DNA from 2 places in the Tumebacillus lipolyticus genome. Region 2 is predicted to be linked to the other one. Evidence: a T-box and tRNA genes for the amino acid it is inferred to sense, from the RefSeq annotation. Region 2 holds a T-box; the other holds one or more tRNA genes.

Region 1 (4,406 bases), on a different contig from region 2:
GCGGTTCTTTTTCTGCCATTAACAGAGCGTATTGTTGATTACTCTTCAATCGCTTCTCAAACAAAGTCAACGACTCATTGAGCGAATTCGCCTTCCAAAGATAGCGGATAGAATTTTCAATTTCATTCTTCTGCTGATAAAGCAGTGCGATGTCGAAAAAAGTATCGGCTTGCTTCTTCAGGTCAGCCACACGATCATAAAATGTCTTAGCAATAGTGAAATATTCGAGAGCTTCCTCGTTCTTGCTCATCACATTACAGACCTGACCTAAGTTGTAAGCAACTTCAGCCGCAATCAAGCTTGACGGGTTTCTTGAACAAATTTGATAAGCTCGCTGGTAATGAGAAAAAGCGTTCAGATTATCTCGAGTCAGGAAATATGCGTTCCCTAACTTATTATAAACATTTGCCAAAAAATGATCGTCAACCGATCGCTCACCTGCAAGTGATTGTTGTAGCTCCACCAATTTTGTGATGGCAACACTGGCTTGTCCCAACAGTGTCAAACAATCTGCATGAATCAAAATAAGTTCTCTCCGATTACCCTCAAGCAAGTCGTCGCGGCTATCAAGTTCATCCACAAAAGTCATTGCTTTCGAATATTCGCCATTTGCAACATGGTACTTTATAATGCCAATTTGGAGATCCGCTCGCAAATCCTCTACCTTTTCAAACATTACTTCATGAAGCGGTATGCTTAGCTTTTCTGCAATTCTTACTAAGAACTCTGGGGATGGAATGTGTCGCCCGTTTTCTAACAGACTAATTGTCTGTCTTGAGCAGATACCTTCTGCCACCTCATCTTGAGACAGCCCAAGATGAAGTCTGTAATGGCGAATCTTTGCACCTATATCTTTGACTGTCCCCATCTCATTCACCACCCATTGCACTTTCCTTCAATCTTTCTCCAATCTAGTGATACTTGTTTTGTCAATTTGAAACCAGCACATTCAAAGGTAGCTTTCCAAAATCATAACATGCAAGCTATCTTGGTTCTATGAGAAGCTTTATAAAAACGATTGCCGTATGACAAAAAACACGTCAAACGGATGTTTGACGTGTTTTCTACTACAGTATGGTGCGATCGAGAGGAATCGAACCTCCGACCCCCACCGTGTCAAGGTGGTGCTCTCCCTCTGAGCTACGATCGCATGTTTTGGAGGTGGCACCCGGATTTGAACCGGGGAATCAAGGTTTTGCAGACCTATGCCTTACCACTTGGCTATGCCACCAGAACAATGGAGCGGAAGACGGGATTCGAACCCGCGACCCTCGCCTTGGCAAGGCGATGCTCTACCCCTGAGCCACTTCCGCGTACAGGATGTACCGCGTCCAACGTTGCGACAGGACGTCGCGTTTTTAGTTGGACTTCCTTAAAAAATGCCAACTTGCAAACTAAGGTTGTACACGATCAGTCACAATATAGGACGTCGCGCCCTTAGTTGGACTACCATTGAAAAAGTATTTGAAAATGGTGGCTCGGGACGGAATCGAACCGCCGACACGAGGATTTTCAGTCCTCTGCTCTACCGACTGAGCTACCGAGCCTTGCAGTTTGAAAATGGCGGAGCTGACGGGATTCGAACCCGCGGTCTCCTGCGTGACAGGCAGGCATGTTAGGCCTCTACACCACAGCTCCAGATATGATGGTGGAGGTTGACGGGATCGAACCGCCGACCCTCTGCTTGTAAGGCAGATGCTCTCCCAGCTGAGCTAAACCTCCGACGTACAGGATGTACTAGTGCTGACGTTGCGACAGGACGTCGCGTTCTTAGTTGGCCTTCCTTTTAAAGGAGTACAAGTGCTGACGTTGCGACAGATCACTGCACTCTTAGTCAGCCTTCCTTTTGAAAGGTGCACTAGCATCAACATGGCGGCAAAACATCCGCTCACCGTTGACCGTCCTTTCAAGAACAGTATCTAATGTATCACACTCTCAACCGCCGGTCAAGAGTCCACCTTTTGGAAAATTGGTGGAGAATAGGGGACTTGAACCCCTGACCCCTGCACTGCCAGTGCAGTGCTCTACCACTGAGCTAATTCCCCGTGACGTAAGCACATAGCCGCGCGCTCGCGGCGACAAAACCTATTATATGCGGGCAGCAGATGAAAATCAATACCCAAATCGGAACAAAAAAAGAGAACTCCTGATGAAGTCCTCCCTTTGTCACCACTTGACAGACTTTCTGTGCGAATTACGCGCTATTAGCGCAGAATTTCGACGTTCTGCTTCACATCTGCGAACGAGCCGACACCGCGCGGGATGAAGATCGTCTCCACGCGCCCAGCGCGCAAACGCTTGGTGATATAATCGGTCGCCACCTGCGGGTCGATGCGATCGCCGCACGTGTAGACGTCGATGCTCGCGTAGCCATGTTCCGGAAAGGAGTGAATCGTCAGGTGGGACTCGGAGATGACCACCACCCCGCTCACCCCTTGCGGTGAAAACTTGTGAAACACCACTTCGCGCACCTCCGCGCCCGATTCGAGCGCCGCGTTCACCATGACCTTCTCCACATCCGCTTGGCTGTTCAAGATCTGCTGATCACATTCCCAAAGCTCTGCGATGACATGTCGCCCCATCGTGTCCATCTGTTCAGCCTCCTCGCTGTGGGATGCGAACTATGCGTTTTCGAGACTCTGATAGACTCGAACATAGCTTTTCCCTGAACGCATTTCCACGATGTACGAAGTATCTCCCGTGTTTGCCAGATGCTGGTTGTGCGTGACCATGATGATCTGCCGCCCGAACGCGGTCGACAGCTGTTTCAAAAACTCGGCCACCTGCCGGCTGTACTCTTCGGAAACGTGCTTCGCCGGCTCATCGAGGATGATCGGGCCGTCAAGCTGCGGCCGGTTCGCATGCAAGAGCGCCGCTCGCAGCGCGAGGGAGATCACATCGACCACACCCCCGCCGCGCGCATCCTGCGGCCGCGTCTGCACCGGTATCTCACCGCCATATTTGGAGACGACCAGAAACTCCCCGTCCGCGCGCCCCCGCACTTCTTCGATCACCACGCGAAACTCGATGTCCTGATCGCCAAATATAAACTGCAGCGCGTTGGTGACCATCGTCTCGATCTGACGGCGCGCCTGCTCACGTGCAAACGCGCTCGATTCTTGCAGCAAGATTTTGACCTGCTCCAGCTTTTCGATCTCCGCTCGCTTCTGCGCCTGTCGCTCTTCCAGTTGGCGCTTTTTGCGCAGCAGCAATTCCTGCTCGCCCAAGCGGCGGTTGTAGAGATCGCGCAGCTTAGAGATCGCCCCATCCAAGTTCGCAATATCTGCTGTCATCTTCGCTCACCTACGCCTGCGGGTTGATCAGGTCCCACGGAATCAGACCTTCCACTTCGTCTGCCAGCTGGGCGATCTCCTGCTCCAACTTGAGGATTTCTTCCTCAAGCATCGCCGGGTCGACCTGTTCAGCACGGATCTGCTCCAAGATTTCCTCCTGCTGTTTTAACAGCGCATCCTTCTTCAGTTCCGCCTTGTAGCGCATGTCTTTCGCTTTGGCGAGGCCATCTTTTAAGGTGGTCAGTTTGCTATCAATCGCTGTGCTCATCGGAGAGCCCTCCTTTAAATTCTTCGAGCAGTCGCTCGGTTGTATGTTCATCGATCGGCGCATAGCAGACGGGACAGGTTCCAGACTGTTTTAACGCTCTGCTGTACGCTCCCAGCCGCTCGGTGATCTCCAGCGCATTTTCCTTGAGCCAAACATCGGCCCGCCGCAACCGCTCCTGCAGGTCGAACAGATCGGCGTTGCGCTTGACGAGCAGCTGATGGCGCTCTGTCAGCATCAGCAGCTGCTGAACGCCCCATTCGGCTCGCTCCGTCTGAGCAAGGGTGCTGAGCGCTCGGTGCAGAGAATCGATCTGTCCGCTCAACGCGTTCTGTCGCTGCTGATAGTCGCGCAGCTTCTGCACCTTTTGCAGCTGCCGTTCGAGCTGCTCCATGCTCGCGCCGAGCGCAGGGGTCTGTGCGGTCAGCTCAAGGACTCGATCCACTTTGTTCAGCCGTACTGTCGTCTCGTCTCGCTTGATCGCGAGCGCATGCAAATTGGACAGGCGCCCTTTGGTCGCTTCGAGGTGCGCCACTTTTCGCTGCGCCGCCTCCAAACCGCTCGTCTGCTGCAACACCGCTTCCACGCGCCCGCTCAGCTGCTGCAGCTGCTGACTGGATGCGAAAAGTTGGCTGAGCCGCTTGGAGCGACCGCGCAGCGATTCGCCAGTAGCGATCCCCGCCTCCGCACGAGCAAGCTCTGCTGTCCGCTGCAAGACGAAATCGGCGTGCACGATGCCTGTCGCCACCTGTTCACGCTTTGCCTGCGCTTGCTTGAGGCGCAGCGACTTGCTCTGCAAGCTGATCGCCCGCTCCGTCTGCAGCGCGGCGCGATCGATCGATGCGGTC
Region 2 (4,406 bases):
GCTTGCGCATCTGCCAGATCGGCGTTGTACTCCGGATAGGCGGCACGCATGATCGACTCGCCAGACGCGTGAACGGGCAGGTGCTGCCAGATCTCTTCCGTCTGATACGGCATGAACGGATGCAGCAGGCGGAGCGCTTGGTCGAGCGCATAGATCAGCACGTTTTTCGTTGTGTTCTTCGCCGCTTCGTCGTCGCCGTTGAGCGGCATTTTCGCCAGTTCGATGTACCAGTCGCAATACTCGTTCCACAAGAACTCGTAGATGGCCGAACCCGCGCCGCCAAAGTCGTAATTTTCCAGGCGAGCGTTCACATCCTGTACCGTTTCGTTCAAACGATGCAAGATCCACTTGTCTGCCGTGCCGAGGTTGGTCGCACCGGCCAGACCTGCATAGTGGAAGTCTTCGCCAAGATTCATCATCACAAAGCGCGATGCGTTCCAAATTTTGTTCGCGAAGTTGCGCGCCGATTCGACCTTTTCCCAGAAGAAGCGCAAGTCGTTGCCGGGCGATGCGTTGGTCATCAGCATGAAGCGCAACGCGTCCGCACCATACTTCTCGATCACTTCGAGCGGATCGACCCCATTGCCGAGCGACTTGGACATTTTGCGTCCTTCTGAGTCGCGGATCAAGCCGTGGATCAGCACGTCTTGGAACGGCTTTGTTTCTGTAAATTCGAGCGAGGTGAAAATCATTCGCGCGATCCAGAAGAAGATGATGTCATAGCCGGTCACCAATACATTGCCCGGGTAATAACGCTTCAGATCTTCCGTCTCTTCCGGCCAGCCCATCGTCGAGAACGGCCACAGCCCGGAGGAGAACCAAGTGTCGAGCACATCTTCATCCTGGCGCAGATGATCGTGTCCGCATTTGGAGCAAGAGGTCGGCTCTTCCATCGTGACGATCGTCTCGCCACAGTGGTCACAGTACCAAGCTGGGATGCGATGGCCCCACCAGAGCTGACGCGAGATGCACCAGTCGCGAATGTTTTCGATCCAGTGCAGATAGGTTCGCTCAAAGCGCTCTGGAACGAAGCGCACCTTATCTTCCGACTTTTGCAGTTTGATCGCTTCATCTGCCAGCGGTTGCATCTTGACAAACCATTGAGTGGAGAGGAACGGCTCAACCACCGCACCGGATCGCTCCGAGTGGCCGACCGAGTGCAGATGCTCCTCGATCTTGAAGAGAACGCCGAGCTCCTGCAGGTCTGCCACGATCTTCTTGCGGCAATCGAAGCGATCGAGACCTGCATATGGGCCAGCATTTTCGTTCATCTGCCCCGCCTCATCCATCACGATGATCTGTTCGAGCTGATGACGCTGGCCGATCTCAAAGTCGTTCGGATCATGTGCAGGGGTGATCTTGACACAGCCGGTACCAAACTCTTGGTCAACATAGTCGTCGGCGACGATCGGGATCGTGCGCCCGGTGATCGGATGGGCGAGCATCTTCCCGATCATGCCTTGATAGCGCTCATCGCTCGGATGGACCGCTACTGCCGTATCGCCGAGCATCGTCTCCGGTCGCGTGGTCGCGACGACGATCTCACCCGTTCCGTCTTCGAGCGGGTAGCGCATGTGGTAGAGCGCGCCCTGAACATCCTTGTACTCCACCTCGATGTCTGACAGAGCGGTCCGAGCGGCCGGGTCCCAGTTGATGATTCGCTTGCCGCGGTAGATCAGGCCTTTTTCATACAGCTTGACAAACACGAGGCGAACCGCCTTCGACAACCCTTCGTCCATCGTGAAGCGCTCGCGAGAGTAGTCGAGCGAGAAGCCCATCTTGCTCCATTGGTTGCGAATCGTGTCGGCGTACTGCTCTTTCCACTCCCACACTTTCTCCAAGAACTTTTCGCGACCGATGTCGTAGCGGGAGATTCCCTCTTCGCGCAGCTTCCCTTCCACTTTCGCTTGGGTCGCGATGCCCGCATGGTCAGTTCCCGGCAGCCACAGCGCGTCATACCCTTGCATGCGCTTGCGGCGGATCAGCACGTCTTGCAGCGTGAAGTCGAGCGCATGGCCCATGTGCAGCACGCCGGTGACGTTTGGCGGTGGAATCACGATCGCATACGGTTCTTTCTCCGGCTCGCCGTTCGCTTTGAACAGCTCGTTTTCAATCCACCATCTGTACAGGCGGTCTTCTACCGCCTTGGGATCATACACTTTCGGAATGTTTTGCTCTTCCATAACCATCCGCCTCCTGTAGAAAATAAAAAAGTCTCCCTCGTCCTCAAAAAAGGACGAAAGAGACGCTGTTTCCGCGGTACCACCTTTTGTTCGCAAGACGGACGTCTTGCGCACTCGGGAAGATAACGGGTTCACCGGTCTTCCTTACTGGACGCGCCCATGGTGCGCGCGTTCGGGAAGACAACTCCGGGACGACGTTCGGTTCCTTCCGTCTAGGCGGCCTCTCAGCGCATCAGCCACCCTCTCTGAAGACTTTCACAACCTACTCTTTCCCTTCACAGTCAATCATTATGAAATGTTGTTTGATTCATAGTATACAACATCGTCATTTCTTGTCAAAGCAAAATCAAAGCAAAAGCACTACTTTTTCTTTTTCGTATTGCGGTAGTGTTTCTTGGTGGCATGCGGAACATACGCCTTGTTGGCGCGCCCTCTGCGCACATTGGTTGCGCGACCGCCCTTATCTCCCTTATCGCCCTTTTTCTCGCCCTGCTTCTGCTGCACTTTCGCTTCCATCTGCGCGCGCTTGCGCTCCGTCCACTCATGCGTTTTGACGAAGACCCAAGATCCGGCGATCGAGATGATCAGCACCAACAGCGGCAAGTTGAGCAGCGCGGTCTTCAAGTTGGCCGTCGCAATCTCCGCATCGAGCGTCGCATACTGATAGATGAAGAACGAGATCAACGCGATCAGAGCGGTTGCAAGCGTCACAAGGATGGCGCTCGCCAACTTGCGCTCCTTGACCCTCGGCACGATGAAGAACGATGCGAACATCATCGCGATCGGCAATGTCGTAAACAGATATTGATCGCCTAAAAATGCTGGCAACAGGCCGCTTAACAGACCCAACACGCCAGAAGTAATCAAAAGAAAACGATAGTTCAAACCTTTCACTCCACCATCACTCCATCCCGAATCGATACCACGCGGTGCGCCCGCTTCGCCAACATCTTGTCGTGCGTCACCATCACCACAGTCTTGCCCGCAGCGTTCGCCCGGTGCAGCAGCTCGATCATCTCGGACGCTGTCCGCTCATCGAGGGCACCGGTCGGCTCATCGGCGAGCAACAGCATCGGGTCGTTGATCAGCGCGCGGGCCAACGCCACGCGCCTCTGCTCCCCTCCGCTGAGCGCAAACGACCGATCCTCACCGCGATCCCCCAGTCCAACCGAAGCGAGCAACTCATCCGCCCGCCTTCGATCTGCTGTGGTGACTGCACCGCTTAATAATTTTGGCAATACTACATTTTCTCGCACATTGAGCGTTGAGACAAGACTAGGAAATTGAAAAACGAATCCGATCTGTGCAGACCTCAGCTTCGTGCGCTCCCGCTCGCCAAGCCCGCTCGTCTCCCGCCCGTCGATCAACATCGACCCTTTGGTCGGCACGCTGAGCAGTCCGATGATCGAAAGCAGTGTCGACTTCCCACTGCCAGAAGGCCCCATCACCGCGATAAACTCTCCATCTGCGATCTCCAGATCGATCCCGCGAAGCGCCCGAATGAACCCTTGAGGGCTCTTGTATGTTTTCTTCACGCCTGCAAGCTTTAGCACGCTACTCCCCCTCTCGGATCGCATCATAGGGATCTTGACGCAAGATCGACCGGATCGGCACGGCAGCTGCGATCATGCCGATCAGCGAGGTCAACAGGATCGCCATCAGCGCAAGTCCCACAGATGGCAAAAACTCTGGGAAGAGCAGCGGCAGTTGGAACAGCTTGGCGATCACCGCCTGATTGTCGGCGAGAAAGGCCGCGACGACAAACACGCCGACAGTCCCGCCGACGACGCTCGACAAGAGCGATTCGGTGAGCAAGAGCCGGTAGACAGTCCACTTTCCCGCCCCGAGCGCTCGAAACATGCCGATCTCGCGCATCCGCTCATGAACCAGCGCCGAAAACAAGGTCATCCCTTGCACCGCCGCCATCAGCAGCACCACTCCGATCATCGAGTAGGACAGCAGCCGCAGCGGGAGCAGCTGCCGTTCGATCGTCTCGCGCAACTGGCTGCCCGTGACGGCAGAAGCTTCCGGAACTTTGCGCTCGATCTGTCGCTTGACAAACTCTTCATCGCCAAGAGCCGTTTTCAAGAGCACGACCGATATGCTGTCTGGCGGAAACTGCAGCTGGTTGCGACCTGATACTCGCAGTTCTCGCGCAGCATCGAGCGTCATGAAGATCGTCTTGTCAGCCCCGGTTCCTGTGGGAAAGAGCACCCGCGCCAC

Evidence for each region. A T-box is a leader RNA that pairs with one kind of tRNA and senses whether it is charged. The one in region 2 lies ahead of ACFSOY_RS03080 (valine--tRNA ligase), so its partner is inferred to be a tRNA-Val.
Region 1: it has a tRNA-Val gene. The T-box ahead of ACFSOY_RS03080 (valine--tRNA ligase) is inferred to sense a tRNA for this amino acid. The anticodon was not compared.

The regions. Positions count from the first base shown of each region.
Region 1 covers NZ_JBHUIO010000005.1:26,850-31,255, forward strand. Annotated here, with positions in the region: gene ACFSOY_RS05325 (tetratricopeptide repeat protein) at 1-868, opposite strand, end outside; tRNA gene ACFSOY_RS05330 (tRNA-Val) at 1,076-1,150, opposite strand; tRNA gene ACFSOY_RS05335 (tRNA-Cys) at 1,157-1,231, opposite strand; tRNA gene ACFSOY_RS05340 (tRNA-Gly) at 1,239-1,313, opposite strand; tRNA gene ACFSOY_RS05345 (tRNA-Phe) at 1,472-1,547, opposite strand; tRNA gene ACFSOY_RS05350 (tRNA-Asp) at 1,562-1,638, opposite strand; tRNA gene ACFSOY_RS05355 (tRNA-Val) at 1,647-1,722, opposite strand; tRNA gene ACFSOY_RS05360 (tRNA-Ala) at 1,971-2,045, opposite strand; gene speD (adenosylmethionine decarboxylase) at 2,205-2,591, opposite strand; gene ACFSOY_RS05370 (ATP-binding protein) at 2,622-3,293, opposite strand; gene ACFSOY_RS05375 (hypothetical protein) at 3,304-3,561, opposite strand; gene ACFSOY_RS05380 (AAA family ATPase) at 3,545-4,406, opposite strand, start outside.
Region 2 covers NZ_JBHUIO010000002.1:826,786-831,191, forward strand. Annotated here, with positions in the region: gene ACFSOY_RS03080 (valine--tRNA ligase) at 1-2,183, opposite strand, end outside; T-box leader at 2,230-2,471, opposite strand; gene ACFSOY_RS03085 (hypothetical protein) at 2,544-3,068, opposite strand; gene ACFSOY_RS03090 (ABC transporter ATP-binding protein) at 3,074-3,736, opposite strand; gene ACFSOY_RS03095 (ABC transporter permease) at 3,738-4,406, opposite strand, start outside.